Regions from separate parts of the Shewanella frigidimarina NCIMB 400 genome, predicted to be linked through region 4. Evidence: predicted binding sites of a transcription regulator. Region 4 holds the regulator's gene; each other region holds the start of a gene.
What was found. Region 4 encodes sigma-54, which starts transcription at its own class of promoters, with help from an activator protein. Its sites were predicted from a motif close to GTTGGCACGNNNNTNGNNT; they were not measured.
Positions count from the first base shown of each region.

Region 1: a site for sigma-54 is predicted at 2,602-2,620, ahead of fliE (flagellar hook-basal body complex protein FliE). Genes of this name have one in related genera too.
Region 2: a site for sigma-54 is predicted at 2,127-2,145, ahead of SFRI_RS06120 (flagellar hook-length control protein FliK). Genes of this name have one in related genera too.
Region 3: a site for sigma-54 is predicted at 5,507-5,525, ahead of dkgB (2,5-didehydrogluconate reductase DkgB). Genes of this name have one in related genera too.

Region 1 covers NC_008345.1:1,385,603-1,394,059, reverse strand. Annotated here, with positions in the region: gene fliG (flagellar motor switch protein FliG) at 1-460, opposite strand, end outside; gene fliF (flagellar basal-body MS-ring/collar protein FliF) at 453-2,132, opposite strand; gene fliE (flagellar hook-basal body complex protein FliE) at 2,205-2,546, opposite strand; gene SFRI_RS06085 (sigma-54-dependent transcriptional regulator) at 2,787-4,136, opposite strand; gene SFRI_RS06080 (sensor histidine kinase) at 4,129-5,199, opposite strand; gene SFRI_RS06075 (sigma-54 dependent transcriptional regulator) at 5,705-7,135, opposite strand; gene fliS (flagellar export chaperone FliS) at 7,788-8,192, opposite strand; gene SFRI_RS06065 (hypothetical protein) at 8,199-8,457, opposite strand, start outside.
Region 2 covers NC_008345.1:1,395,773-1,402,176, forward strand. Annotated here, with positions in the region: gene fliH (flagellar assembly protein FliH) at 1-249, shown strand, start outside; gene fliI (flagellar protein export ATPase FliI) at 230-1,570, shown strand; gene fliJ (flagellar export protein FliJ) at 1,576-2,022, shown strand; gene SFRI_RS06120 (flagellar hook-length control protein FliK) at 2,327-3,865, shown strand; gene fliL (flagellar basal body-associated protein FliL) at 3,959-4,480, shown strand; gene fliM (flagellar motor switch protein FliM) at 4,510-5,538, shown strand; gene fliN (flagellar motor switch protein FliN) at 5,550-5,933, shown strand; gene fliO (flagellar biosynthetic protein FliO) at 6,019-6,404, shown strand, end outside.
Region 3 covers NC_008345.1:226,508-234,964, forward strand. Annotated here, with positions in the region: gene SFRI_RS01090 (PepSY-associated TM helix domain-containing protein) at 1-657, shown strand, start outside; gene SFRI_RS01095 (pirin family protein) at 732-1,427, opposite strand; gene SFRI_RS01100 (DoxX family protein) at 1,510-1,956, opposite strand; gene SFRI_RS01105 (LysR family transcriptional regulator) at 2,103-2,996, shown strand; gene SFRI_RS01110 (MFS transporter) at 3,133-4,335, opposite strand; gene SFRI_RS01115 (LysR family transcriptional regulator) at 4,528-5,409, shown strand; gene dkgB (2,5-didehydrogluconate reductase DkgB) at 5,539-6,345, shown strand; gene SFRI_RS01125 (MerR family transcriptional regulator) at 6,598-7,044, shown strand; gene SFRI_RS01130 (heavy metal translocating P-type ATPase) at 7,044-8,457, shown strand, end outside.
Region 4 covers NC_008345.1:4,020,135-4,028,591, reverse strand. Annotated here, with positions in the region: gene mgtE (magnesium transporter) at 281-1,645, opposite strand; gene SFRI_RS17435 (HPr family phosphocarrier protein) at 2,155-2,430, opposite strand; gene rapZ (RNase adapter RapZ) at 2,451-3,314, opposite strand; gene ptsN (PTS IIA-like nitrogen regulatory protein PtsN) at 3,311-3,754, opposite strand; gene hpf (ribosome hibernation promoting factor) at 3,757-4,044, opposite strand; gene SFRI_RS17415 (RNA polymerase factor sigma-54) at 4,070-5,554, opposite strand; gene lptB (LPS export ABC transporter ATP-binding protein) at 5,697-6,428, opposite strand; gene lptA (lipopolysaccharide transport periplasmic protein LptA) at 6,425-7,006, opposite strand; gene lptC (LPS export ABC transporter periplasmic protein LptC) at 6,993-7,553, opposite strand; gene kdsC (3-deoxy-manno-octulosonate-8-phosphatase KdsC) at 7,550-8,116, opposite strand; gene SFRI_RS17390 (KpsF/GutQ family sugar-phosphate isomerase) at 8,119-8,457, opposite strand, start outside.

The sequences.
Region 1 (8,457 bases), 2.2 Mb from region 4:
ACGACAATACAATCGTTTGAATCTGCGGATGTTCATTTTGAATAATGGTGGCCACTTGACGTGCATCCATCCATTTTAATGAATCAAGACCTTTTGCTCCGCTGCCCATGATAATTTGTTCAATCAAATTACCGGCTTTATCTTCACCCAATGCTGCAGTTAACGCTTTACGAACGAATTCTTCACTGTTAAAACCAATAGAAGAGAACTTTTGAATATCGTCTAAAAATAGTTGGTGAACACCAATGACCTTTTCTTGACCAAAGTCTTCCATGGCTGCCATCGCCATACCCACTTTTTGCACTTGCTTAGGCTCTAAGTGTTTTAAAATTGACGCCGCATCAGCTTCACTCAAGCTAAGCAGTAAAATTGCAGTCTTTTCAACACCTGTCACTAAATCGGGATCAAATCCTGTTGCTTTCTCAGCTTTAGCTGCTTTATCTTTTTTTTCATTAGCCATTGTCTTGTAACCAGTTTTTAATCACTTGAGTGGAAAGTTCAGGCTCATTTGCCACTAACGCTCTAATTGCTTTAATCATATCATCATCTTTATGCAAATTAGGTATTTGAATTGACCCGTCATCGGCATAACTGTATTCCGCCTCTTTGGTATTAAGCATACCTAAGGTATCTGCGGCATATTGATCTTCAATTTCAGCTAACTCATGTCCAGGACGAATATCGTCAGGCATGTTGATTCCATTGGGATTGGTTAGCTTCTTAAGCATAGGTCTCACTACAGCTAGAATGAGCACTAAAATAACAATTGCGCCTAATGCCAATTTAATCGCACGCCAAAACCAAGGCTCCTCCCACATATCTGGCTCAGGTAACGCTTCAATTAACTGATCCATAAACGGAACGGTTACCACTTCCAGCGCATCACCACGCTGAGTACTAAAACCTACCGCGCCTTCTAATAAACGACGAATATTAGTTAACTCTTGTTCTGTTCTCGGTACCCGAGCAACCACACCATTTTCATCTACTTGGCCGGGTTTAAAGTTAATCGCAACTGACACGCTTACACGACGAACCACCCCAATTTGTTGGCGAGTATGGCTGATGGTAGTGTCTAATTCATAATTACGCGTGGCTTCTTTTGAAGAGTCACCAGACATGGTTGAAGCTGTCGCTTCACCTGCCACTTGCGGAATATCAGATTCCATTGGTGGTTGATTACTTAGCGCACCAGGAATACCGCCAGAGTTTTGACCAGACGAATTTCTCTCAATGATCATTTCACTACGAATCGCCGGCAAATCAGGTGAGAAACGCTTCGCCGTTTGCTCTACTGCGGTAAAGTTCATATTCACATCGACTTGAGAAGTAAAATTCTCAGGGCCTAAAATTGGCATCAAGATTGACTCGATTTTCTTACGGTATTCAGCCTCTTGCTGTTGTACGAGCTCTTGCTCACGACGTGCTCTAGAGGACGCACCATCTTGACTACCGGAATTGAGTAAACGCCCATTTGAATCAGTTACCGTAACACGAGCAGGTTCAAGCCCTTGAACTGCTGAGCCTACGATATCAACAATGGCATCAATCTCTTCTTGGCCCAAGCCACCACGACGTACATTGACTACTACTGTGGCACTGGGTTTAGATGCATTACGGGCAAAAACATTTTCTTTTGGTAACGCTAATATCACTTTCGCACGACTAATACTTTTTAATTCTTCAATGGCTCTGGCTAGGTTTTGTTCTTGGCTTTGTTTTAAGCGCGCTTGTTCCATACGCTGACTGACACCAAAACCACTATCTTGGTTTAAGTAATCATTTGCTTGAGTACTACTTTGAACACCTGCACGGCTGAGCAGTAATTTCACTTCTTGATATTTGTCTTCAGGCACTTTTACCACGTCGACGTTTATTTGATAATCGATTTGGTTTTTATCAAGCACATCTAAGACTAGGATCATCTCAGCTGTTTCCATTTTCCCAAGTGGGCGATAATCAGGCTCTTGGGCCCACATCATCACAAAAACAGCCAAAGCAAGGCATATCGCTAGTGCCAGAATCATGATGACTTGACGCATCATATCTGCACCACCAACGCCACCAAGAAGTCCAGATTTGTTCTCTTGTTGGACACCGCCATCGGCTGTTGAACCCGAACCTACCATAATGTCTGTGCTCACAATACGTACCTGCTATATCTAATGTTGTTATGTTATTTAGTGCTCAAAAACAGTCTGCGACTAAACAGGCATACTCATAATTTCTTTATAAGCATCGACAAGCTTATTACGTACTTGCACTGTGGCCTCAAAGGCAACGCCAGCTTTCTCACGCGCAATAACGGTATCAGACAAGGTCACCGTGGTGTCGCCCATGTCTAAACGAGTCGCTAAATTTGCCGATGATTGTTGTAGCTCATTGACGCTTCCCACTGCTTGAGACAGTAACTGACTAAAATCAGCACCGGTGGTGTTATTCACTTGCTGGGTAAGGTTGGGACGAATAGATGAACCAATAGAAGGGGCTATTTCGCCGCGAAGCGATTGCATTTCTTGCATTAATGGATTTGCGCTAATCTGCATGATGTAACTCCCTTTCGTCGACTTTTTGACGACAACAATAACTGATAAAGAGTTAAAGCAATTTAGGTGCCAGTATTACAATTAGTGGAAGATTAGTCGATAACAGGGGGGGTAGCACAAGCAAAAGTAACCTCTCCATTAAATAAAACAGGTTACTTTTGCGTAGATGAACGATAAACAATAGCCTTATTAGGCTATAAAATCATAACGTTAACTAACAATTAGTTGACGGCATTTACGTTAAGCAGGTAATTGAATACCCATATCACGCATTTTGGCCATTTTATAACGTAGCGTACGGGCGCTTATACCGAGTTTTTCAGCGACCATTTTCCGACTGCCCTGACATTGATTTAGAGTTTCTAAAATAATGACATGTTCTTGGGCTTTTAGTTCGTCACCTAAACCGTCAACTTCGGCTGGCTTATCCGCATCAACACATTCAGTTGCAACTAAACTCACATCGGCACAATCTAAAATAATGTCATTGACACCAATATCATCATTAACCCGTAATATTAGCGCTCGTTGAATAACATTATCTAACTCGCGCACGTTACCAGGCCATCGATGAGTCAATAAACGCCGAGTGGCAGCATCATCAAGCTTAGGCACAGAAGCCATATTAAATGCTTTAGCATGTTTAATCAGCAAATGCCGTGCAAGCGGTAATATATCAGCAGGACGCTGATGCAGCGCTGGCCACGTTAACGGAAACACATTAATTCGGTAGTATAAATCTTCCCTAAACTCACCAGAGGTCGCCATGGCTTTTAAATCTCTGTTTGAGGTTGCCAACACTCGCACATCAAGTTTAATGGTTTTGCGGCCACCTAAACGCTCTACTTCGCGCTCTTGTAATACCCTGAGCAATTTAGCTTGTAAGCCAAGTTCCATCTCAGATATTTCATCAAGTAATATAGTGCCGCCTTGGGCTTGTTCAAACTTACCTGGGCAGGCTTGATAAGCGCCAGTAAATGCACCTTTCTCGTAACCAAATAAAGTGGCTTCTAACATGTTTTCTGGGATTGCAGCGCAGTTAATCGCAATAAATGGTTGGTCATGGCGTTGACTATGTTGGTGAATATAGCGCGCTAACACTTCTTTACCTGAGCCACTAGGACCCATAATCATTACCGATGCATCAGATACTGCTACCCGCTGAGCCAGCGACAACAGCGCTAAACTTTTCTCATCTGCGACCACGGGTTTATCATGATTTTGTTTTAAAGGTAAATAACGTGACACCTGATTCAATAACACTTCAGGCGCAAACGGTTTAGCCAAATAATCCACTGCACCTAATTTCATCGCATTCACAGCACTGTTAATAGTGGCATAAGCGGTCATTAACAATACTGGCAGTTTAGGTTGATGCTGTTGTAAATAACCCAACAACCCGATACCACCAATACCGTCCATCTGCACATCGCTAATCACCATATCAAAATGGTTTGCTTTCAAGGCCAGAATGGCCTCTTCAGCGCTACCTACATCGACACAGTCATAATGGGCAAGCATGAGAGTATCAAGCAATGCCTCGCGTAAATCGGCATCATCTTCAACTAATAAAATATTTGCTTCAGCCACGCATCACCTCCTGATCACTTGCTTTGTTCATGTGTGGAAAGCTCAACCTAATATGGCAACCCATACCCGGCTTACACGACAATTGAATTTGTCCGCCATGGTTACGCACTACCGACTGCACAACCGCTAAGCCTAAACCAGTACCTTGGCTTTTAGTGGTAAAAAAGGGTTCAAGAATTTGTTGTTGCATTGACGGCTCGAGCCCTTTGCCATTATCGATGACATCTAACAATAGCCCATCTGGTGTTTCGCTGGCACTGACTTTTATTTTTGTGGCGCCCGCTTCAATGCTATTCATCACTAAATTATTAACGGCAGAACTGAGAGCATTCGCATTGGCAAGCATCAATGAATGTGAAGTATCTTCCACAACTAGCTGACAGTGCTTTTTATCTGCAATCGGTTCGCAGCTAGCCATCACTTGGTTAATGATTTCATCCATTGAGACTGATTCAGCCATCCCATCTTGACGTCCCCTTGCCATTAGCAACATGTCATTAACTTGACGTTCTAGCTCATTAAGCCGGTCGACCAATTTAGATTGAAACTTAGACCTAGCAGAATCAGATAATTTAGGGCTAGCAAGATTAGAGGCATACAGCAAAGCTGCAGACAATGGGGTGCGCACCTGATGTGCTAATGTCGCCACCATTTTGCCTAATGCCGATAAACGTTGTAAATGAGACAAGTTTTTCTGCAATAAACGCGTTTCAGTGAGATCGGTTAACACAATCAACTGCCCAGGTTCAGGCGCTAATGGCGTAATAGCCAATTTTACTCGTCGACCATTTTTAAGCGACACTTCATGGCCGTCATCATCTTGTGGGGCAAAAGCGCGATGAATAATATCAAACCAACGAGCCCCCTGCAGAGGTCGTCCTAATAGTTCGGTTGCAACTGGGTTGGCTAACGTAACCACACCGTCACCATCAAGGATCACCACACCAGATGGCATGGCTTGAAGAATATGCGCCATTTGATTTGACATATTGGCGGCCTTACTAGAATAAGTACTGATAACGGGAGTGGCTAAGTTAGTTGCTAAGTTGGTAGCAAAGTTCACATTACGCTGCTGAACTGAATTAATCCCAATAGCTGGCGATTCCGCCTCTGTATCAGTTGTAGTGATAGACGAAGCTGACGCAGGTAACTCATAGTCTGAATGATCTGTATGTGTTAACGCTCGTGCTAAATACATGGTCGCTCCGTCAAAAAAATAACATTTGATTAGCTGAATGCATTTACTGTGCCAAGCAATTTCTTATAGTAATAGAAGCATCGGCAGACCGTGTTTTAAGCCAGTGATAAAGCAACATACTTATGAGTTTAGTTCATTGGCCTTACCACATCTTGCAAAACCAATATTCGGCCAGCTAACAATAAAACTACTTAATCACAATACTATCTAGCGGTAACAATATATTACTTCTAAAGTTAAAAACATTTGCAGTGCCAAGCTATTATCTCAAGCACTAGAAACATGAGATCATTAATTTTTCAGTTACTGATAAAACGAAAAAACACACCTGAAGGTGTGTTTTTATAAAATCCAAAATTCAGATAATGGTCTAGTCTTTACTCAAACCATATTTACGCATTTTTTCGACTAATGTTGTACGACGAATACCCAACATTTCAGCAGCTCTTGCTACAACACTATCTTGCTGCTCAAGCGCTTGACGGATCATGTCAATTTCTAATTCCGCTAGTAAATCTTTTAAATTAACCCCTTCTGGCGGCAATTCACTAGGGAAACGCGTTTCAGGTATTTCAACAGGCTCTTCATCACTGAATATTGAAGCTAAAGCATCGCGCTCTAATTGTTCTTCACTGATTTCAACGCAATATTCTGGTACCTCTATATAACGGTACTTATGCGGTAAATCATTAACGTCGACTAATCCACCAGGGAATAAGATCGTTAAACGCTCGACCAAGTTTGATAACTCTCGCACATTACCAGACCAAGGGTGTTCTTTTAACGATTCGATGGCGCGTTGAGTGAAACGAACCTTACCGCGGCCTTCATTAAATACTCGGCTAACTAATTCATGCAATAGTAGCGGCACATCGTCACGACGCTCACTTAATCCTGGCATCTCAATTGGGAACACATTGAGTCGATAATATAAATCTTCTCGAAATGAGTTATCTACAATCATGGTTTCAAGATCGCGATGCGTTGCGGCAACGATACGCACATCGGTAGCAATTGTTTTACTGCCACCAACACGTTCAAATACCTTTTCTTGCAACACACGTAACAACTTAACTTGCATTTGCAGCGGCATATCACCAATTTCATCTAAAAAGAGCGTGCCACCTTCAGCCAATTCAAAACGGCCTTTACGAGATGATATAGCCCCAGTGAAAGAGCCTTTTTCATGGCCAAACAATTCACTTTCAAGTAATTCAGCAGGAATCGCACCACAATTGACCGGGATAAACGGTCCATCTCGTCGTTCAGATAAATAATGAATATTACGCGCTACAACCTCTTTACCGGTCCCCGATTGACCCAGTACTAATACTGTCGCATCAGAGCTTGATACTTGGTTAATCAAATGGCGGACTTTAGCAATACCTTCACTGCGCCCGACTAAGCTTCGGAATAGTTTGGTTTGGTTGCCACTGGTTAAAGTGTGTTCTCGCTTGGCTTGGCCAAAAACTTGGCAAAAATGCAGCAGTTCAGTCAATTGCGGGTAATTTATCGGCTCTTCAATTGTTCCGAGCATGTTGGATAAATTGATATCGGTATCGCCTAATAACAACATCGGTTGCCAAGGCACTATAGCGGCTATGTTTTTAATACTCTCGACGCTGATGTTTTCATCAACAATGACAACAGCGCGATACCGAGATTGCTCGATCAGGGCTAAAAAAGATTCATTAGAGACAATTTCACACTGCTCGCCTAGGAATTCGAAAATGCAGCACAAACGAGTCACGCGCTCTGATGGGGTACCGACAATTAAAATTCTTTGTTCTATTTGCATCATTCAGAAGGCCAAAAGCTCTTGTTATAGGTATTGATTCGGGATGATTATGCCGCATATCGCCACATAAGCCAAAGTACATTGCCGTCATAAAAACAAACAGCACTGACATTATTCTAGCATTATTCCTAAAACAGGATCGTTAATCCGCTAAATACAGTGAAGAAAAACGAACTCAATGGTAAATAACCTCAGCTAGGGATAATAAATGGTTATCAAACAGCCCTTTGTCTCGCTAACTGTGTTGCATTGACTTGCAATAAGCTAGCTATTGGCGCAGCTAGTAATAAGAGACTGCGCCTTGTTAGCAAAACAAATGACAAGTTTGATATGAAATAGGCCGCATGCTGTCATTTTGCCTTACATAACCCACATATTAACCCGAGTTGAGGTTAAATATTGTATTATCAGCCAACTATAAGCAAGCATCAGTTACATTTTATCTACAACAGATAGCATTTTATGTTAAAAATGATGTTTTTTCATTCAAAAATTCTAATGGAGCAAGTTTTGTTTTGGTGGCGAGGTTAAATATCGACTCGCTAGAAACACTCTCTCTCGGCAAATAGATGATGTTCTTGAATTAAATACTAAGCCAGATAGCAAAAAAGACGCTAGGCGTCTTTTTTAGTTTAAATACAGTATGCGGTAACGATTAACTCGCTTCAGAAGTTAGCTCATGCATATCTTGAGGGATGGTATCCCAACCTTCTTTAATGGTTCTGACTAAAGCAGAAACCTCTTCGAGCATCTCTATATCATTAGCGACATTAGCCTCAGATAATCGTCTTAGCATGTACTCGTAAAGCGAATCTAAATTAGCAGAAACATCAGCACCAGCATCCATGTTTAGGCTACCGCTCAACCCAGCAATAATACTAACGGCTTTACCGATATTCTCGCCTTTTTGAGCAGGATTTTTCTGTTGAATAGCGTATTTTGCTTGGGCTATACGTTGCAATGCGCCTTCAAACATCATTTGTATAATGCGATGTGGCGAAGCCACCGCTATTTCGCTTTCTAGCGATACTTTTCGATATGACTGTAGTGAGCTTCTCATAAATACCTACCTATCTGAATCAATACTCTTATAAACATTAACTTGACGTTGGTTTTTCTTGCCTAGATGTATCTCAGAATGCAAACTGTTTAACACTAGCTTTGCTTTCACTTCAAGGCTTAATGTCAACTCCAATTGACGCTCCAAATAATCTCTTTGCACAAACGAATCATCCGCAATCAAAACATTCAATAAGTTTTGACGCTTAGTAACCAACTCCTGCAAATTCAATACCAACTCATCAAATTCTTCGATGTCATTTTTG
Region 2 (6,404 bases), 2.2 Mb from region 4:
GATAAGGTTGCAGAACCGTTAGTTCAACAAATTGATACTTCTTCGGCAGCGTCAATCGATGCTGAAGACTCTGATGTTGTTGATTCTGATGGAGGTGTAACTCTCGATACAAGCACGCCTCTCGATACAAGTGCGCCTCTCAATACAAATGCACAAGCTGACACCTCAATAGCTGATAAAGTGGCTGATGCTCAGCAACAGACGAAAGACCTATCTCAAGGAAATACCGATGAGCACTCGTCAACATAAACTACTGAACAAATTTGCGGTACATCATAAACACGTGTTACCACTGCGACCAGTTGCAAGCGGTCAGTTAGTTAGGGTTGTTGGTTTAACGCTTGAAGCGACTGGGTGCCGCGCACCGGTTGGTAGTTTATGCTCTATTGAAACAATGGTTGGTGAACTGGTTGCTGAGGTTGTCGGTTTTGATGACAAGTTACTTTATTTAATGCCTATTGAAGAGCTTAGAGGTGTATTGCCTGGCGCTCGTGTAAAACCTTTAGGCGAACAATCAGGATTAAATGTAGGTTTATCATTATTAGGCAGAGTATTAGACGGTAGCGGCGTTCCGTTAGATGGTTTAGGCCCGCTTAATACAGATCAACATGCATCACGTCATGGTCCTTATATTAATCCATTATCTCGACGAGCGATTACTGAACCGTTAGATGTTGGCGTTCGTGCTATTAACTCGATGTTAACGGTTGGTAAAGGGCAGCGAATGGGCTTGTTTGCTGGTTCCGGTGTGGGTAAAAGTGTGCTGCTTGGCATGATGACACGAGGATCGAAAGCCGACATTATTGTGGTGGGGTTAGTGGGCGAGCGTGGCCGTGAAGTTAAAGAGTTTATTGAAGACATTTTAGGTAAAGAAGGTCGTGCGCGCTCAGTCGTTGTGGCTGCACCTGCGGATACTTCTCCGTTAATGCGCTTACGAGCCTGTGAAACGTCCACTCGTATCGCTGAGTATTTTAGAGATTTAGGTTACGATGTACTATTGCTGATGGACAGTTTAACGCGTTACGCACAAGCACAACGAGAAGTCGCTCTTGCTGTAGGCGAGCCACCTGCCACCAAAGGCTATCCACCTTCGGTATTCGCTAAATTACCGCGTCTGGTTGAGCGAGCGGGTAACGGTGGTGCCGGACAAGGTTCAATTACCGCTTTTTATACGGTATTAACCGAAGGTGATGACCAGCAAGATCCTATTGCCGATGCTTCTCGAGCAATTTTAGATGGCCACATTGTATTATCTCGTCAGCTTGCTGATTCGGGTCATTATCCCGCTATTGATGTGGAAGCATCGATTAGCCGTGTCGCGCCGATGGTGATTAGTGAAGAACACTTAGAAGCGATGCGTAAAGTTAAACAGATGTATTCACTGTATCAACAAAATCGCGATCTGATTTCAATTGGCGCGTACTCGCAAGGCAGCGATCCTAGAATTGATAATGCCATACGTTTACAACCTGCAATGAATGCTTTTTTGCGGCAGGGATTTAAAGAACCGATGACGTTTGAAGAAAGCCGAGTCATGTTGACTCAAATTGCCGCACAGTGTCAGGGATAATATCAATGACTCGAACTGACCCACTATTGACGGTTTTGAAGTTAGCCACCGCCGCAGAAGATCAAGCGGCATTACAGCTTAAGTCTGCGCAATTTGAAAAACAAAAACGCCAGGGCCAGTTGGATGCACTAAATAACTATCGTTTAGATTATATGAAACAGATGGAAGGGCACACTGGTACTACATTACGTGCTAACCAATACCATCAATTTCATCAATTTATTCGCCAAGTAGATAGTGCAATCACCCAGCAAGTTGCCGCTGTTAAAGATGCCGAAAAACAGGTGGGTTATCGTCAAATTCATTGGCAAGAAAAACAACAAAAACGCAAAGCGGTAGAAATGCTATTAAGCCAAAAAGCAACTAAAGCGATGGTAATAGAAGCTAAACGCGAACAAAAAATGTCGGATGAATTTGCTATGCAGCAATATTTTCGTCGAAATCTTAAATAGCCCTACCAGTCAAATGACTCTCTAATCCTAATATCGTTTACGCTTAACTTTTTCGTTACTTTTTTTGTATGTTTAATCACTGAAATCTTATTCAGCCAATGCGTATTGGCATTTAAATTGCTTAATAACAATGATTGAAATAAAAATCGTCAGCGAAGCGACAGTGAATAACTCTTTATGAGGTTTTCACAATGACCTTATTGATATAGCGAAATAAACCGTTATATGACGCATAAGGTTTAAATACAGAGCTATTTATTAGACGACCAATAACTTAACCTTGTTTGATTGAGTGGAGCAGATTATGCAGCAGATGAGCAATATCTTACTTGGCAGTAGCAGTAAATCTGCCGATGTGAGTACGAAGGGAAATGTACAAGATGTTGAAAATACATCATTCTTATCTGCTTTCAATCAGGCGAGTGAATCCGATCTTGTTATACGGCGTAGTGGTAATACAGCGCAGGTGTCAATTGATACAGACGTTGACAAAACCAGTGTTGCGTTAGCAAACGAGTTTTCTACCGAAGAAAATGCAGATGCGGAATTGATTTTTGCTCAACTTAATATGGCCGATTCATTTAATAAACGTCATTCCTCTGGCGGAAATGAATTGCCGCATGTCGATAAATCTGACGTTTATTTTGACGCAGCCGTTTCCACAGAACCTGAAAGTAACACTGCAGATGTGGATCTTGATAGTGATCTTATTGAACTTGAAGCTGATGTTTCTTCTATTAAAGATGTTCTTTCTCAGCTTAGTCCAGAAGACCTCGACAACTTAATGGCATTTGCCGATTTATCTATACAAGATATTCAAGCTCTAGACAATCAAGAGTTAAGCAAATTACTTAGTGACTTCAATTTACAAGCAACGGTTATGACTAGCAGTGATGAATTGTCTTCTAGCACGCTTAATAGCCAACAATCCGATAGCGTGCTTAATAGTGAAGAACAGAGCCAATTTGATAAGTCTGTTGCCACAAGTGTGGCTGTTCAAGGTCAAGTAAGTGCGACAAACCTGAATTCAGCAGCCGCTAAAGTCGATCAAACTGTAGCTTTACATTCTGGAGTTAGCAGTTCAGCAGCGTTAACTGAAGTTACGTCGGCGATGACAATTGATCCTGATACCATTTTAGGCGACAAAACTCGTATTGATGGCAACATCAAATTAGACACTGATAATGCCAAAATGCTAGCAAAAGCTGACTTTTCGGTGGTCTTAGATTCCTTAGCGACAAAACGCGCCTCCGGTGATCCTTCAACCGCTGTAAATCAAACTAGTTTTGGATTAGATACACTGGCTGACATCGGTGACACTGACAGCAAGGCGTTACAAAATCAGAGTAGCTTTACCTCAGTTCATAAAAGTGATGTTCCACAATTTCAGCTATCGTTAAGACCACAAGGAGAACCTGGTGCTCAGATGCAAGAGATGATCCAGCGTTTTTCTCCGGTAATGAAACAGCAGTTAATAACCATGGTCAGTAATGGTATCCAACAAGCTGAAATTCGTCTTGATCCGCCAGAGCTTGGACATTTAACGGTTAAAATTCAGATTCAAGGTGATCAAACTCAGGTACAGTTTCATGTAGCGCAGTCGCAAACCCGCGATATCGTTGAACAAGCGATGCCTCGATTACGCGATATGCTGGCTCAAGAAGGATTACAACTGACAGACAGCCAAGTGTCCCAAGGTGATGGTGGTAGTGAACAACCGCATGAACAATCACCTAATCAAGGTGGGGGAGACAGTCAGTTGGACGAAATTTCAGCACAAGAGGTCAGCTTGATGACAAATCCATCAAGGAGTTTACATTCAGCTATAGATTATTATGCTTAAGCAGGTAACCTATAGCAATAATATGACTTTTCAATAGAAGCTGACTACTTAGCTACGTTTTAATGTTAATCACAATGTTGATTAGGAACCAGAATGCCTGAACAAGAATTAGAATTGAATGAAGCCTCTGAAGGCGGTAAAAAAAGCAAAAAATTAGTCATCTTTGGTGGTATTGGTTTGGTGTTGGCTTTGCTTATAGGGGGAGGCGTGTGGTTTTTTATGGGCTCTGATGAACCTGAAAATACTGACTCTCAGACAGAAACAGAGACATCTATAGATGCCAAACCTATGTCGATGGAAGAAGCTAATTATGTCGGCATGCCGAGACCTTTCCTATTTAATTTGCCGGGTGTCGATCGAGCTAGACTGGTTGAAATAAAAGTTCAATTAATGGTGCGCGGTGATGATAGTGTATTGACACAAAAACATATTCCATTGATTGAAGATGCATTATTAACTACTTTTAGTGCTGCAGACGTACAAAAACTCAGTACCCAAGCCGGTAAAGATGAGTTACGTCAGTTAGCGTTACTCAATGTTCAAAATACGCTGCAACCAATAACAGGCAAGAAAGTTGTTGAAAAAGTCCTGTTTACTGGCTTTGTAATGCAATAACCAAAAGCATTAACTGCTAAGGCGATGATGTGAGTGATTTATTAAGCCAAGATGAAATTGATGCGCTATTGCATGGTGTTGATGATGTAGATGATGATGAAATAGAAGAGGACAGCGCTGATGCGCGTTCATATGATTTCTCTTCTCAAGATCGAATTGTGCGTGGCCGTATGCCCACGCTTGAAATCGTAAATGAGCGATTTGCACGGCATCTACGCATCAGTATGTTTAACATGATGCGCCGCGCAGCCGAAGTGTCGATCAATGGCGTACAAATGCTGAAGTTTGGCGAGTATGTGCATACTTTATTTGTGCCAACCAGTTTAAATATGGTGCGTTTCAGCCCACTTAAGGGCACTGCATTAATCACCATGGAAGCACGATTAGTCTTTATTCTGGTAGACAATTTCTTTGGTGGTGATGGCCGGTTTCATGCCAAAATTGAAGGCCGTGAATTTACACCAACAGAGCGCCGTATTGTGCAGTTGTTGCTTAAAATTATTTTTGAAGATTATAAAGAAGCATGGGCACCGGTAATGGATGTGGAGTTTGAGTACCTCGACTCTGAAGTGAATCCTGCAATGGCGAATATTGTCAGCCCGACCGAAGTGGTAGTGATTAATTCGTTCCATATCGAAGTTGATGGCGGCGGCGGTGATTTCCATATTACCATGCCGTATTCGATGATTGAGCCTATTCGTGAATTACTCGATGCCGGTGTTCAAAGTGATAAACAAGATACTGATATGCGCTGGTCGCAAGCATTACGTGATGAAATCATGGATGTGCAGGTCGGTTTTGATGTCAATGTTGTTGAACATGAAGTGACATTACGTGATGTTATGGGGTTTAAAGCAGGGGATATTATTCCGATAGATTTACCAGAACACATTATGATGCGAATTGAAGGTTTGCCGACTTATCGTTGTAAAATGGGGAAATCGCGCGATAATTTAGCATTAAAAATCAGTGAGAAAATTCCGCGGCCAGAAACGGTTAAAACAGAGATGCAATTAGTGACTCGCAAAGGCAAGTCGCGTGATATTTCAGATTTATAAGGTGAAGTAGAATGAGCACAGAAGATACAGGCGATGACTGGGCTGCAGCAATGGCAGAGCAAGCTTTAGAAGAAGCAGAACATGTCGAACTTGATGAGTTAGTCGATGACTCTAGACCGATCACGAAAGAAGAAGCAGCCAAGTTAGACGGTATTCTAGATATTCCGGTAACGATTTCCATGGAAGTGGGTCGTAGTTTTATTAGCATCCGTAATTTACTCCAGCTCAACCAAGGTTCGGTGGTCGAACTTGACCGTGTAGCTGGTGAGCCTTTAGACGTTATGGTTAATGGAACCTTAATTGCTCATGGTGAGGTAGTGGTAGTGAATGACAAATTTGGTATCCGTCTAACGGATGTTATTAGCCAAACAGAACGTATTAAAAAACTAAAATAACTAAAATTATATTATAAACAATAATATAGCAAATATTAGCACGTGCTGAAGTTTGCTTGATTGGTTGCACAAACAAGGAATAGCAGTGGCGAATATAATACTAATGCTGAGCATTATGAGTGAGGCGTTAAGCGTCCCTGAAGTGTCTAGCACTCTAGCTAAAAATACCTCTGCTCACCCTGTTGAAGTGTCCAATGTGGCAACTTTGGCCAACATGGTTGGTGGATTAATTGTCGTATTAGCGATTATTTTTTTGTTAGCTTATATTGTAAAACGCCTTAAGTTAGTGCCATCAAGTGGCGGTGTGATTAAAACGATTGCAGTGACTTCCATCGGCCAACGTGAAAAAGTGGTACTGGTAGAGGTAAATGGCCAGCAATATCTACTTGGTGTAACCTCGCAACAGATTAATCTGATTGATAAGTTAGCCACTCCCGTCGACGTTCCCATTTCCTCGTTTGCTAGTCGTCT
Region 3 (8,457 bases), 1.1 Mb from region 4:
TACCGGGTGCAGGATGGCACTGTGATGGATAAGGTTAATGCCGATAATTACAATGTATTCCGCCAGGGTAGAGATGTATTAGTGACATTGCATTTTAGTAATTTTGCTGGCTTAGATATCCGTATTTTGTACTTTATTTTGGCGATGGCCATCAGCGCCATGATTGTTACCGGCAATATGTTATGGATAAATAAGCGCAGTGCTCAGCGCCAATCTTCACAGCGCAGTATTGCTATAGTAACCGCGATGACGATTGGTGGCTGTGGTGGCATTATTGTCGCGACAGCAGTTGGATTTTTGTGTGAGCGACTATTACCTGCAACCTTATCAGGGCGAAGTGAATGGTTAGTGGGGTGTTTTGTAACGTCACTATTGCTCGTTATGTTGTGCAGTATAAAAGTGACCGATATTAAGCGTCATCTCAGCCAGTTGCTGTTACTCACCAGTGGCATATTAATCATCACGATTGTTGCAGATTGGCTGTTATTTTCTGAGCAAATAATAGCGTTATGGCAAAGTGGTTATCATGGGGTCATCGGGATACAAGTTGGCATGATGCTGGTAACGGCAGTGTGTTTATTGACCGCCAATAAGTTAGGTGTATCACCTCGGTCGCAGCCAGCAATGGTTAAAAATATTACTCCCGCTAATGGATAGCGGATTGTAATAAAACTAACCCTATTAAGCCTGTGAAGGAAACTATCACAGGCTTAATCATCAACTAAGCGCATCTAGGGTAAATCAAAAATCAATGCAGTTGCTTGAGTGTCCGTTGGGTTAACCAAGGTCACCGTGGTTATGTCGGTGAGTTTAGCGCCATCACCTATGGTTAACTGCTGATCTTCAATATTGAGCTCGCCAGCCACCTGATGAACATACATTTTACGGTCAGTTGCAATCTGATAGGTTATTTCAGATTTAGACGCCAAAATCAGTTGTGACAATGTCGCATTTTGCTTGATTTGCAAGGTACCGTTTTCACCCGTTGGCGTAGCAATCGTGGTTAACCCCACTGCTTGACCGAAGTTTTTTTGCTGATACCCTGGTGTATTGCCTAAGGTATTAGGCTGGATCCAAATTTGTAAAAACTTCAATGGGTCGGTTTTAGAGGCATTGTATTCACTGTGAGTTATGCCGCTGCCAGCAGACATAAGTTGGAACTCACCAGCAGGTAATACTTCAACGTTACCCTCACTGTCTTTATGGGCAATTGAGCCTTCAAGTACATAGCTGATAATTTCCATGTCACGGTGGCCGTGAGTGGCAAATCCGGCACCGGGGGCGACGCTGTCGTCATTAATCACTCGCAAGGCGGAAAAGCCCATATGATAAGGGTCATAATAACTCCCAAATGAGAAGCTATGTTTACTGTCTAACCAGCCAAAATTAGCTTTGCCGCGTTCGCTTGCTGGACGTAAAGTGATCATGATGTTCTCCTAAAGCTCAATGTAAATGTTTATACCAATCAGATCTTTGCTCTAATTTGATTGGTATTCATCGCAACTCGGGTTACTTAGTTAATCGAGTCGTAATCGCGTTATCGATGGCAAGTTTGCCTGAACCCGATAAGGCCAGTGACACGCTGGCGGCCAATAGTGCTAACGCAAATTCATAGCCGTTATTTGCCATAAATAAACCGTTGCTGATATGTACACTAGCAATGGCGATAATCATGGTGAATGCTAATAAAACTGCGGCAGGACGAGTCAGCAAGCCTAGTAGAATGAACAGTCCGCCAACCAATTCAGCGCTACCGGCTAAGAAAGCCATTAACACGCCAGGTTCGATGCCAATTGATGCCATCCATTGTCCTGTACCTTCAAGGCCATAACCGCCAAACCAACCAAATAGTTTTTGGCCGCCGTGAGCCATAAAAATAATCCCAACAGGTAAGCGTAATGCCAATGTGCTGAAACCTGCAGTAGAATTTGTGATGCGTTTAACGAGTGCTTTCATGGTATGTATCCTCAATAAATTTAAACATTGTTTGTTTTGTCGTGAGCCTTTCTCACTGGTTGATAAGAAGTATATTGAGACTTGATTGAATAAAAAATCGGAATAAACTGACGTAAAGATTCAAATTATTTGAATACGGAGGAATGATGCAAAATCCGATCACTATCGACGCATTACGCGCCTTAGATGCAATTGAACGTAAGGGCAGTTTTGCTGCTGCAGCAGCATCGTTATATCGAGTGCCATCAGCACTGACTTACACCATCAAAAAACTTGAAGATGATATGGGTACGGCGTTATTTGACCGTACAAAGCAAAAAGCACAACTGACACCCGCAGGTAAAATTGTATTAGAGCAAGGACGGCAGATTTTGTTAGCCACCAATCGGTTGGTTGATTCAGTGCAGCAATTAGAATCTGGCTGGGAAACCGAAATACGGTTATCACGCGACACGGTTATCCCTCAGGGGGTATTGTTTCAATTAATTGAACAATTTAATCAGCTAGAACATTCGGTCGACATTAGTGTCGATGTTGAAGCCGTCGGTGGTGGTTGGGATGCATTACATAGCCGACGCGCCGATATTGTGATTGGTGCATCTGGCGAGTTACCAAGAGGTGTATTTCAAACCCATAAAATAGGCGAGATTGAATTTGTGTTTGCGGTTGCGCCACATCATCCATTGGCGTTTGTTGATGGCATATTAGAAGCCGACAAATTAACAGATTATGCTTCGGTTGTGGTTGCTGATACATCACAACTTTTACCCACTCGAAGCAGCGGTATGTTCAACAGTAAGCAGGTAATTAGGGTCAACACCATGGAAACTAAAATAGCGGCACAGCGACAAGGTTTGGGGATTGGTTTTTTACCTAGGCACATGGTGCAATGTTATTTTGATAGTGGCGAATTGATTGAAAAATCCTGTTCAATTCCAAGACCAAATCAAAGTTTGTACATTGCTTGGCATAAAGATCATCAAGGCCGTGCATTTGACTGGTTTGTGGACCATTTACCTAAAGCCGACTGGGGTTTATAACATCTGAATGTGAGCACAATGATAGCGACCAATGTGAGATCGCAGATACGAGCTCACATTGGTGCTTATTGATCCCATCGTGATATTGAATATCAGCGTTGATGTCGTTGTTTAACTATTTTTTTTAACTATTCTTTTAACTACTTGCTTGAATACTCACTTGAGCATTCTTGCTAGCGTTAGTTTTCTTGTCTAGTGAGCCACTGAAACGTGTTAATGCTAGGGCAATAACCACAATCACCGCACCAACCCAAGGTGTATGCATTAGGCCAGCGTTAGCCACAATCAGCCCGCCACCCCAAGACCCAAGTGCAATACCGACATTAAAAGCGGCAATATTTAATCCTGAAGCCACATCAACGGCGTCGGGTGTGTACTTCTGTGCAAGTGAAACTACGTAAACTTGTAGCCCTGGTACATTACCAAATGCAAACGCGCCCCAGACCAAAATGGTGATCACAGCGGCAATAGGGTTAACCGCAGTAAAGTTAAATATCACTAATATGGTCGCAAGACCGCTGAAAATAATACTTAACGCTTTAATTGGGCCCATTTTATCGGCCATTTTTCCGCCCCAAATATTACCAATAGCGACCGATACCCCGTACACCAACATGATTAAGCCAATAGATTGAGATTCAAAACCAGACACTTGCTCTAAAATGGGGGCTAAAAAAGTAAAGGCCGTAAATGTGCCGCCATAACCTAATGCGGTAATAGCATAGACCAGTAATAACCGTGGTTGAGTGAGTACTTTTAATTGCGATGATAATTTTGCCGCGGGTGGCTGAGGTAAATTATTAGGAACCAACAAGCTACTGCCAATCAAGGCTACAAATCCAAGAATTGCGACAGTTAAAAAAGTGGCTTGCCAGCCAAAGGTCTGGCCAATATAGGTGCCCAAAGGGACGCCTGTCACTAAGGCGACGGTTAACCCCGTAAACATAATGGCAATCGCACTGGCGGCTTTTTCTTTGGGTACTAACCCAGTGGCAATGGTTGAGCCAATAGAGAAAAACACTCCGTGGGCTAACCCAGTGATAATGCGTGCAGCGATTAAGGTTTCGTAACCGGGCGCTTGCCAAGCCAATAGATTACCCGCAACAAATAAACTCATTACCGCCAGCAATACGTGTTTGCGATTCCATTTACCGGTTAATGCGGTGAGTACTGGTGCGCCAATGGCGACACCTAATGCGTAAAGACTGACCAATAAGCCAGCCGATGGTAATGATACGTTAAGGTCTTGTGCCATTGTGGGGATTAATCCCACAATGACAAATTCGGTGGTTCCAATAGCAAAGGCGCTAAGCGTCAATGCGAGTAAAGCTAACGGCATAATGTGTTCCTCTTAGGTTGTCGCTAGGATTTACCGTCGCGATAAATGTGTCAGTCAGTTGATGGGCGTCATTATTGATTAGATATATGTTGTTAAAAACAGTATGTTTAGCAAATGACTTTTGCTATAAATGCAATAAACAATGATGTTAGAGCGACTCTTTAGATCGACACAGCACAAGATGAGGTATGCATGCTTACGCGTTCAGATGATTTAGATATATTGCTGATGGTGGTCGACAGCGGCGGGTTTTCTGCAGCGGCCGATGCACTCAATATTCAGGTTGCACGAGTGTCACGCGCGGTAAGTAAAATAGAGCAACAGCTCGGGGTCACCATTCTCAATCGCACCACTCGGCGTGTTGAGTTAACCGATGAAGGCCGCCAATTTGTTGAATCTGTTCGGGGTGGATTACAACAATTACAACGCGCAGAAGATGAACTCGTACGTCGTGGTGAACTACCGCAAGGACGTTTGCGTGTGGACGCGGCAAGTCCGTTTGTGTTTCATCAATTAGTGCCTTTGATGAAAGACTTTCGCGCCGCTTATCCAGACATTGAATTAGCATTGACCTCGAACGAGGGCTATGTCGATTTACTTGAAAAGCGTACCGATGTGGCCATTAGAATCGGTAAGCTGGCAGACTCAACCTTGCATGCTCGACCATTAGGTAAAAGTGCCTTACATATTGTTGCCTCCGCTGAGTATTTAGCGCGTAGAGGTGTGCCACAAAAAGTATCTGATTTGGCTTGCCACGAGTTACTTGGGTTTACCGAACCTAAAATATTGAATCACTGGCCGCTAAAAGGTTGCGATGTTATTACCCCTACCATCAGCACCAGCAATGGAGAAACCTTGCGTCAACTAGCACTGGCAGGTAATGGCATTGCGTGTCTTTCAAGTTTTATGATTAATGATGATCTCGCGGCGGGTCGGTTAGTGCCCATACTTCAGTCGGAGAAGTTTACTCACATAGAACGTGAACAAGTGAATGCGGTGTATTACAAATCGTCTATTGTGGCGCGACGTATTTCTGCATTTATTGAGTTTATTCAACCAAGATTAACCTTATAACTAAGGGCTCAATTTAATCGTGTGTAGATATTTGCAGTTTGAGCAAAACAGATTTGCTTGGTTGACGGTTTATTTCTGTTGTTAGTTGGCGCACAGTGTTGGTTCAGATACCGTTTTTAGGAAGACAATATGACCACTATTCCATTGTTAGGCACAGGTACCTTCAGACTTAAAGATCAACTGGCATTTGATTCAGTGTTAATGGCGCTAAAGCAGGGTTCTCGCCACATTGATACCGCTCAGATTTACGCCAATGAGAAACAAGTTGGTGATGCAATTAACGCATCGGGTATCGCAAGAGCTGATATTTTCCTCACCACTAAGGTGTGGACAGATCGCTTTGCCCACGACCAACTGATTCAAAGCGTGCATGACAGCTTGGCTTTATTGCAAACCGACTATGTGGATTTGTTACTGATACATTGGCCCTTACGTGATGATTCTGTACCCATGCGAGAGTATTTGCTGGCATTAAAAGAAGTGCAAGGTGCTGGTTTGGCGAAGCACATTGGCGTGTCTAATTTCACTATTGCCCAGGTGACACAAGCGATTGAGATTTTAGGTGCAGACGCAATATTTACCAATCAGGTTGAAGTACATCCATATTTGCAAAATAATCGACTGGTCAAATTCTGTCAGCAGCACAATATTATGGTTACAGGTTATATGCCGTTTGCCTATGGTGCGGTATTAACTGATGACACTATTGTCGCGATTGCGAAAAAGCATCAAATGACACCCGCTCAAGCGGTATTAGTGTGGATGCGTCAAAAAGGTTATGTGACCATTCCATCGTCAACTAAGCTGGTAAATGTGCAAGCTAATATGGCCTCATTAGCGTTATCGCTTCCGTCTGAAGACATGGCGGCGATCAATAAATTAGATCGAAATCATCGTGTAGCTGCGCCAGATTTTAGCCCTGATTGGGATCAATAATCTATCAGCGAATGAGCCATTAGCGAACGTGCCAATGGCTTAAGTGGCCAGGGAGTTCGCACTCAGTTTTAGATGATTTGTATAGCAAGTATCCACGCCAACATGAGTGATCATATTGGCGTTTTTTATTTTCAGGGTTGCTAGCTGCTTGACATGGGTGTAAGACATAGGTTTACAGTCGTTGCATATGCTCAGTAGATTTATTTATGTAGATCTTATTTTTCAATAAAGTTGTTACCCCAAGGAGTGATTATGCAAGTCAGTGAACTCGCGACGTTATTGGGTGTTACCACAGACACAATTCGTTTTTACACCCGAATCGGCCTGCTCGCCCCAACAAAATCGCCTAGCAATGGTTATAAATTTTATCGTGACAAAGAAGTGTCGCGGATGCGATTTATTATGAGTGCCAGAAACTTAGGTTTTTCGGTGGATGAAATTAAAGTGATTTTTTCCAAAACGGATCACGGTGAAAGCGCTTGTACCATGGTGAAGCAGCTTATTAGCCAAAAGTTGGCCGAAACTGAAATACTATTCAATGAAACCCTAAAATTACGTAATAAGCTGACTCAAGCCGTAAGTGAGTGGGAAAATCTGCCAGCGTTGGCGCCTACAGGTGCCATGATTTGTCACTTGATTGAGGGATTTGATCCAAACCATGAAACCCCTTGTCAGGCTAGTGATAAGGAGTCTTTGTGATGAATACCCAAACAACAACACAATTATTGATAGAGGGTGCAGGTTGTGCCAGCTGTGTTGGCAAAATTGAGAAAGCCCTTAAAACAGTCGCGCAAGTAGAGCAGGCTGAAATGAACTTTGCTGATCGCAGTGTGATGGTCACCGGAGAGGTTGACGTTGCTCGTTTACTTGATGCTGTTGAGCAAGCCGGTTACCACGCAATTGTGATTAACGATCAAGGTGGTGCAGATGCCATTGATGAGAAAGAACAGGCCGATGCTGCCTACTATAAAAGCTTAATCAAACACACAGTCGTTGCATTAGCAGTGGGTATTCCACTGATGATCTATGGTTTATTGATTGGTGACATGACCGTTACCAGCCCAATGCAACAGCTGGTTTGGGGCGCAATTGGTGTGCTCACCTTAGGGATAATGTTTGTCTCGGGTAAGCATTTTTATACTGGCGCTTGGAAGTCATTTATTAATCATAGCGCCAATATGGATACCTTAATCGCCTTAGGTACCGGAACCGCCTGGGTTTATTCTATGGTCGTGGTGCTTGCGCCAGATTTATTGCCACAAATGGCGCGCCATGTTTATTTTGAAGCAACCGCGATGATCATTGGTTTAATCAACCTTGGACTTGCGTTAGAGGTTAAAGCGCGCGGTAAAACCTCGGCAGCCATTAAACGTCTTATTGGGTTACAAGCTAAAACGGCTAGGGTGATCCGCAATGGTAAAGCGGTCGATATCGATATTGCTCTGGTGCAATTAAACGATAAAGTCAGTGTTCGTCCAGGTGAAAAAATTCCTGTTGATGGTGTGGTCGTTGAAGGCAGCAGCTTTATTGATGAGTCGATGCTGACGGGTGAACCTATTCCGGTTGAAAAAGGCATTAACGATGACGTAGTCGCGGGCACATTAAATAAGCTAGGTTCACTTACCTTCACCACTACCCGAGTCGGTAAAGATACCGCCTTGGCGCATATTATTACTATGGTTAAGCGGGCACAAAATTCCAAACCGCCCATTGGCCGTATGGCAGATGTGATTTCGGGCTATTTTGTTCCCGCTATGATGATTATTGCCATTATTAGCGCCATGGTATGGCTCAATTTTGGTCCAGAACCGTCAATGGGATACGCCATCGTGTCGGCGATGACAATTTTAATCATCGCTTGTCCGTGTGCGTTAGGGTTAGCAACACCCATGTCGGTGATGGTGGGCGTAGGTAAAGCCGCTGAATCTGGCGTGCTTATTCGTAATGGTGAAGCCCTGCAAACGGCATCGACCATTACCACCATGATTTTAGATAAAACCGGCACGATTACCGAAGGCGCGCCAAAAATCACCGATATCATAGTGGTCAATGGTCGCGAACAAGAGCACGTATTGCAACTGGCGGCAAGTATTGAGCAACATTCTGAGCATC
Region 4 (8,457 bases):
GCAGTATGGATGACAAATATGGCAAAAAAAGGTCACCTTAATGACAAGATGAATACAAGGTTATCGTTGAGTGAGTTGTTCCAAGTTGATGCTTGGAGAAACGTTAACAAAGTGGGGCTGAGAATATGGCCGCAAAGGTTATCAGAGTGCTAAGCACTCTGTGAATGAGTTTATGTGTGAAAAAGCCTTATGCGTATAGAAGCGTCGTCGACGTTCGTAAAATTGCGCTAGGCTGCGCAATTTTACGGATGACATGATACGTAAGCGTTAAATCAATGAACTAGTTCATTAAAAATAGTGTGGCTAGGCCTAAAAATGCAAATAAGCCAACGACATCGGTTACTGTGGTTAACACCATGCCACCTGCGAGCGCTGGGTCTATATTTAATTTTTTTAACATTATTGGGATGGTGGCGCCAGCAAAGCCTGCTACCGTCATATTAATCAGCATGGCACTGCCAATTAGCCCTCCTAATGCGATGTCATCTTTCCAAAGCCATACCGCAAAAAATACCAAAATAGACCACATTATGCCGTTCAATAATCCGATGCCTAGTTCCTTGCCGATTAACCAACGCGAGTTACTTTGGCCAATATGCCCAAGTGCAATACCACGGATCACTAGTGCTAAAGTTTGATTGCCTGCAACTCCACCCATACTTGGTACTATGGTCATTAAAATCGCGATGGTGGCAAATTGCTCCAAGGTGCCTTCAAACATATTACTCACAGATGAGGCTAGTAATGCAGCAAATAAATTGATGGTCAGCCATAGAGAGCGTCTTAGAGTACTTTTGAGCACTGGCCCAAAGGTATCTTCATCATCATCCATACCAGCCATTCCCATCATTGAATGTTCGGCATCTTCGCGGATCACATCAATAACGTCATCGATAGTAATTCGGCCAAGTAATTTTGCTTGGCTGTCGACGACAGGGGCAGATATCCAATCCATTCGTTCAAATTTTTGAGCCACATCTTTGTCAGACATCTCTACAGGAATACTTTCTAATTCTGTGTCCATAATACTGCGGACTGTTACGCTTGGATCGCATGTGAGTAAATCGGCTAATCTTACCCCGCCTAAAACATGATCTTGGCGGTCAACGACATATAACGTATCCGTTGTATCGGGTAAATGTCCCCGTTGTCGTAAATAGCGTAATACCACTTCGATATTGACATCTGGCCGTAGGGTGACGGTATCGGTATTCATGATACTGCCGGCAGTATCATCCGGGTAACGCAATGCTTGCTCTACTCTATCTCTGTCTTGGCTTCGCATTGATTTGAGTACTTTCTTGTAAACATCATCGGGTAAACTACGAAGAATATAGGCGAGATCATCTGTATCCATGCCTATTGTGGCCTGGGCAAGCTTCTCTGGGGTCATGCTGCTAATTAGGGAGTCTTTAAGTTCTTCGCCTAACTCATCAAGAATTTCACCAGCATATTGTTGATCAATAAGTTGCCATAGCACCTGACGATTTTTGGGCGGTGATGATTCGAGAATAAGGGCGACATCGTTAGGTGACATGGTATGTAGCATGTTACGGGCGTGAACAAACAGGCCGCTGTCTAGCGCTTGAACCAGTTGATTGAGACGTTGCTCTGTTATCTCATTGTCTAGGTACTCTTTACCCATATATCTACTTCCTATTCGTCATACTTATATTATTCAGTATGTAATTATTCTGGGTTTCTCAGGTTGTACAGTTCAAGGCGTATAAATGCAGAAATAGCTGTCTTTACGTAAGACGATGAAATGCAGAAAGAGAATACTTAAATACTTCTGCGGTGAAATTCTGCAGCAGCCAATGCTGCTTTACATACTATAGACGTACCACTTCACGGAAGCAGAATTACACTGGATCCGTTGCTAGAAGCGGCTCTGTCTTTATCATGTTAAACGCTAAACTCCTGCAGAATGGAATGATACTAATGAGATTGGCATCAACTGCATGAGATAAACCTAAGGGCTAATATTTTTGAGGGACTGATGTCTATTGGTGATCATCAATGTCGTGACAGTTTGGTTAGTATGGCCTAGCCATATAGAGACCGCATGCAATAAGGATAACGGTTATTTAAAACATGAGTAACTGCAGCTATTCACAAATTACAGGCTATTTATAAATTTAATTCGATTAAAAATTAACAAGATTCATCAAATTTAGCATTAATGAGATCACACACTGCGTTTAATGCCACTTCAGCATCAGGGCCTTGAGCAGTAACAGTAATCATTTTACCAATACCACTTTCAAGCATTAATAACCCCAGCACACTTGCAGCGCTGGCATTTTTTTCACCTTGAGTTAAGGTGATGTTAGCATCAAAATCCGCAGCTAATACTGCGAGTTTTGTTGCTGCACGGGCATGTAATCCCAATTTATTTGAAATGGTCACTTGGCGTTCAAGTTTGATCATTGACGCGATCCTATGCTCACTTAGTTATTAGTATCACTGATATTTAACTCTCTGTGGCGAGCATTAACCGTGTGTTTACTACCTTGTCTAAACCGTTTAGCTAATTGATCTGCAATATATACCGAACGGTGCTGACCACCAGTACAACCAATCGCGATGGTAAGGTAACTGCGATTATTACGTTCTAGATGTGGCATCCAAGTTTCAAATAGATTTTCAATTTGCCAAATAAACTTATTCACTAATGGCTGACGCCCTAAAAACTCTTGTACGGGTTCGTCTAAACCCGTAAATGGACGCAGCTCAATTTCCCAGTGCGGGTTAGGTAAAAAGCGTACATCAAACATAAAGTCAGCTTCTGTCGGCATTCCGTGTTTAAAACCAAAAGATTCAAAGTTAATCACTAACTCTTTATCAACACTGCCTAATAATATTTGCCTAACTTGGTCGCTTAATTCGTAGATATTTAGTGCAGAAGTGTCGATGTAGTGATCAACAATTTTTGCGATCGGTTCGAGTAAACGGCCTTCTAATTTGATCGCTTCTTGTAGTGAAATATGATTTTTAGATAATGGGTGTAATCGACGTGTTTCGCTGTAACGTTTAAGCAATACTTTGTCATTGGAATTTAAAAAGAAGCTGATAATTTCAGTGTCATTCTCAAGTAGTGCCAATTGGTCTTGAAGCACTTTACCTTGTTCTGCAATGTTACGAACATCAACACTAATCGCAACCAAATCATTGCTACCCTTAAGCTGGGCTAATAATGTGCCAATAAGTGGTAAAGGCAAATTATCAACACAATAATATCCTAGGTCTTCTAATACTCTCAGGGCAACGGATTTTCCTGAGCCCGAACGTCCCGATACTATGACAAGTTTCATGCAGTAATAACCTGATAAAGTTCTGTTGCGTCGTGAGTTTTGCGAAGCTGTTTCAATATTTGCTTATCGCTTAACTTTTGGGCCATGCTTGATAACGTGCCTAAATGTTGTTGGCACTGGTCGGCAGGTACTAACAAAGCAAATAAAAGATCCACGGGCTGTTTATCGATTGCATCAAAGGCAATGGCTTCTTCACATTTAATAAATATCGCGATAGGGTGATCGATGGTCGTTAATCGACCATGAGGTATCGCAATGCCATTTCCTATACCTGTGCTACCCATTTTCTCTCTCGCTAACAGGCTTTCAAAAACCTCTTGCGAAGACAGGGTTGGGTACTGGGCAGCGACTAAATTGCTGATGAGTTCCAGTACTTTTTTCTTACTGCCCGGTGTGGCACAGGTAGTGCATTCCGGCTGCAGAATGGTACAAAGTTCCATCGTTAGTGTTTTGTATTCTTCTCTTTGTGTTTAATTACCTGACGGTCGAGTTTATCGATCAGGGCGTCTATTGCAGCATACATATCAGTATTTTCTGACATTGCGAAAATCTCTGCGCCATTAACGTTGATTTTAGCTTCTGCTTTTTGTTGTAATTTTTCTACATTGAGCACAACGTGTACATTATGGATCTGATCGAAGTGCCGTTCAAGCTTTGAAAATTTACCTTGGACGTATTCACGTAAAGATTCTGTGATTTCGACATGATGTCCAGTCAGACTTATTTGCATAAAAAATCCTCCATTGCCTAGTAGGTTATAAACTCTTACGTTGGTTTGAGGGCGGGATCATCATTGCTTCACGGTATTTTGCAATCGTACGACGCGCAACGTTTATGCCCTGTTCTGCCAGAAGCTGAGCCATTTTACTGTCGCTCAGTGGTTTTTTCTGGTTTTCTGCGGCAACCAGCTTTTTGATAAAAGCACGAATGGCTGTAGATGAGCATTCCCCGCCATCGTCAGTACTGACATGGCTAGAGAAGAAGTATTTTAGTTCAAACAACCCTCGTGGGGTGTGCATATATTTTTGTGTGGTGACTCGTGAAATGGTCGATTCGTGCATCTCTACTGCTTCCGCAATATCATTGAGCACCATAGGCTTCATGGCTTCTTCGCCATATTCAAAAAAGCCTTGCTGAAATTGTACAATGCAATTTGCCACTTTAAGTAAAGTATCGTTGCGACTTTCAATACTTTTAATAAACCATTTAGCCTCTTGCAGATGGCCTCGAATAAATTGACTATCCGACGGGTTTTTACTGCCTCTAGCCATGGCCGCGTATTGCTGATTAACACCAATTTTAGGCATGTTGTCTGGGTTTAACTCTACAACCCAGCGACCATTTTTCTTTAATACAGTGACATCGGGAATAACGTATTCATCATCCATTGGGGTAATTAATAAACCAGGACGAGGATTGAGTGTCTGAATTAGAGTGATTGCGTCACGTAATTCATTTTCTTTTAGTTTTGTTTTACGCATCAATAATCTGAAATCACGGCCAGCAATTAAATCTAAATAGCCTTTAATTAACAAACGAGCATTATCGATATGTGGTGTGTCGTTAGAGAATTGTGCTAATTGAATAAATAGACATTCACTTAAATCACGTGCAGCAACACCAACAGGGTCAAAGTGTTGAACGCGTTTTAATACCGCTTCAACTTCATCAAGTTCCACATTTTCATCACCCATGGCTTCAAGAATATCTTCGGTACTTTGGGTTAAATAACCGCGTTCATCTATGGCATCAATAATGGCGGTGGCAATGGCGAGATCAGTGTCTGAAAATGGGGTAAGATTTTTTTGCCATTCTAAATGTTCGTACAAACCTTCGGTCGTTTCACCTTGAAAGGGCATGTCGTCATCGCGCATGCTCGCACTGCCTGAACCTGACATTGGTGAGGCTGTGTACACTTCGTCCCATGTGGTATCCATGGCTAAATCATCCATGGTTTCTTTGGTCATGGATTCTGCAATGTCGACAGTGGAAGTATCTTTTTCGACATTAACAATGCTGTTGTCACTAAAGTCGGTATCCGCTTGGTCGCGATTTTCCTTTAAGGAGTCTTTTGCTTCAGAAAACTCATCTTCTATTTCAAGCAATGGATTTGAATCTAATGCTTGTTGGATTTCCTGCTGTAGCTCCAATGACGATAATTGCAGTAAGCGAATGGCTTGCTGCAATTGTGGGGTCATGGTTAAGTGTTGACCCATTTTAAGTTGGAGTGACGCTTTCATTTACCGCTTATCCCTAGATGATTTTCAATAAAAATGACAATCTCGAAACTGTAATGGATTGCCATATACATCAATGACATTTAACGTTGTTTAGGTATCGTTCAATGAAATGAGTTAGCTAGACTAAAGGCCAGTAAAGTAACTATAGCTTGAATTGTTCACCTAAGTACACAGCACGAACTTGTTGATTACTTAATATCTCATCAGGTGTGCCTTCGGCGATTAAATTACCCTGGCTAACGATATAGGCCCGCTCACAAACGTCTAGCGTTTCACGTACGTTATGGTCGGTAATTAATACCCCTAAACCCCGATTTTTAAGTTGTTGGATGATTTTTTTAATGTCGATGACCGAAATAGGATCAACACCAGCAAAAGGCTCATCAAGCAAAATAAATTTTGGATTAGCAGCTAAAGCGCGCGCAATTTCAACTCGACGACGTTCGCCACCCGATAACGACATGCCTTGGCTGTCGCGTATGTGAGTAATGTGGAATTCTTCGAGTAGATGCTCAAGTTGCTCAATACGTTGGTCTGTACTGAGCTCTTTGCGAGTTTGCAGTACGGCCATTATGTTGTCGTAAACGGTAAGCTTGCGGAAAATACTGGCTTCTTGTGGTAAGTAACCTATACCTTTGCGGGCGCGCAAATGCATTGGATCGGCAGTAAGGTCGTCATCGTCAATTAATATCCGACCTTTATCGCTTTTTACTAAGCCGACAACCATATAAAAGGTGGTTGTTTTACCTGCACCATTAGGGCCTAAAAGACCGACAATTTGGCCGGTTTTAACCGTTAAGCTCACATCTTTAACAACCTGACGAGCTTTATAGCTTTTTGCTAGATTTTCAGCGGTTAAGGTAATTTGGGTCATGGTTTGATCTGCTTGTTAACAGGGATTTTAGGGAGCTTTTGCTTTGGCGCCGACTCGTCTTGGAAATTCTCTGGTTGAATGATGGTGATTACCCGATCTTGTCCTGTACCAGTACTTTCGGCAATCAGCTCTTGAGCACTGATGTTGTACTTGATTTTATTACCGGTAACCTGGCTACCAGATTGATCCAATTTGGCGTTGCCAGTCAATGTGAGTGTAGTGGTGGCAAGGTCATAGCTAATTTCGTTAGCACTTGCAGTACCAATTTTACCGTCATCTAATTCTTGTGAAAATGTAGCAGGGGTGCCAGTAGCAATTAATCTCTTGCTGGTGCTGTTTTCAGGGGTAAACGCCCGTAACTGATCTGCATTGATATTAATCGTGCCTTGGACAATTGTCACCGGACCATTAAAAACAATTTGATTGTTCTTAATGTCGGCAGACTGACTGGCGGAAGCGATTTTCAATTCTTGTTTCAGATCACCTTGTTTCGCTGTGGCTGGCAAACTCAATATGCAAAGTATGCTACTTAGTAACACAACATTGGCGCGAGTGTGGAGACGATTAATGTGGCTCATATGTTCCTTCTACCTGGCTAAGTAGCGATAATTTTTGCGAATTCAAGTCGGCATGCAAGCCTAAACCTTGAATAATAAACCCTTTACCTTTGATGTACACCATCTCTTGTGAGGTGCCTATCATAGTGGTTAAATCCACCGTAATGGCTTGGGTACTCAGTGACTGTAGAGGTTCTTCTATATCAATGGCATCAATAATAACATTATTTTCTAATGTGACTTTGCTGGTATTTTTATTCAATTGCCCACGGTCTGCACTTAATTGCCATTGTGCTTTACCATTTTCAGGGAAAATGAGGTAGATAGGTTTGGTAAAGTGAGTGATGTCGCTTGAAGCGTAATGCTCCATGTGCTCCGCGCTGACTCGACTTTCGACAAAACCTAGTTGATTGAATTCTGTCGTGCGTAGGTTATCTGCAACAAAATCGGGGCGCTCAATACCGCGTATTTGCACCGCATCCATTTCACTGCGTTTTATTTGTGCTTGCCAGTACAATATAAAAGCAAGCCCAAAAAAAGCAATAATACCTAGCGAAACTCTACTCATATACTCATACCATGAGCACTGGCAAACTTATCTTGGCTTAAGAGTAATAAATCGGTGAGTTCACGCAGTGCGCCATGGCCACCGTTAAGAGTGGTTGTCATATGGCACTGTTGTTTGACAAACGGATGACCATCACCGACACAAACAGCTAGCCCTACGGCTTTCATTACGGGTAGGTCTACCATGTCATCGCCAATGTAAGCCACTTCATCTGGAGTCACATTATAAAGAGACAATAATTGCTCAAAAGGCTCAAATTTATTATCAATACCTTGATAAATATGTGTGACACCTAATGCTGTCATGCGGTTCTCAACAATCTTAGATTTACGTCCTGTTATCACGGCAACATGAACACCACTGGTAAGCAAAGAACGAACACCATAACCGTCACGAGTGTGGAACGCTTTGAGTTCTTCACCTGCATTACTGAGGTAAATACGTCCATCTGAAAATACCCCATCGACATCACAGATTAACAGTTTGATTTTTTGAGCTCGCTGCCATATGTCATTACTGACAGGGCCGTAAAATCCTTGGTGAAACGAAGTTGATTCTGACATGATTAAATGACTCCAGCTTTAACCATATCGAGCATGTTTAATGCTCCGATCGGTTGATGTTTTTCATTAACGACTATCAGTCCGTTGATGCTCTTTTCATCCATGATTTGCAGTGCTTGTGCTGCTAAAATACCAGCAGGGCTGGTAACACAGTTTTTAGTCATTACGTGAGCAATAGAAGTGGTTCGAAGGTTCACGTCTGCATCAATAACCCGGCGTAAATCGCCATCGGTAAAAATGCCTACGAGTTTACTGGCATGGTCGACTACAGCCGTCATGCCAAGGCCTTTTTTAGATATTTCATAAAGTGCGTCAGTAATACAAATATCATCATTGACGAT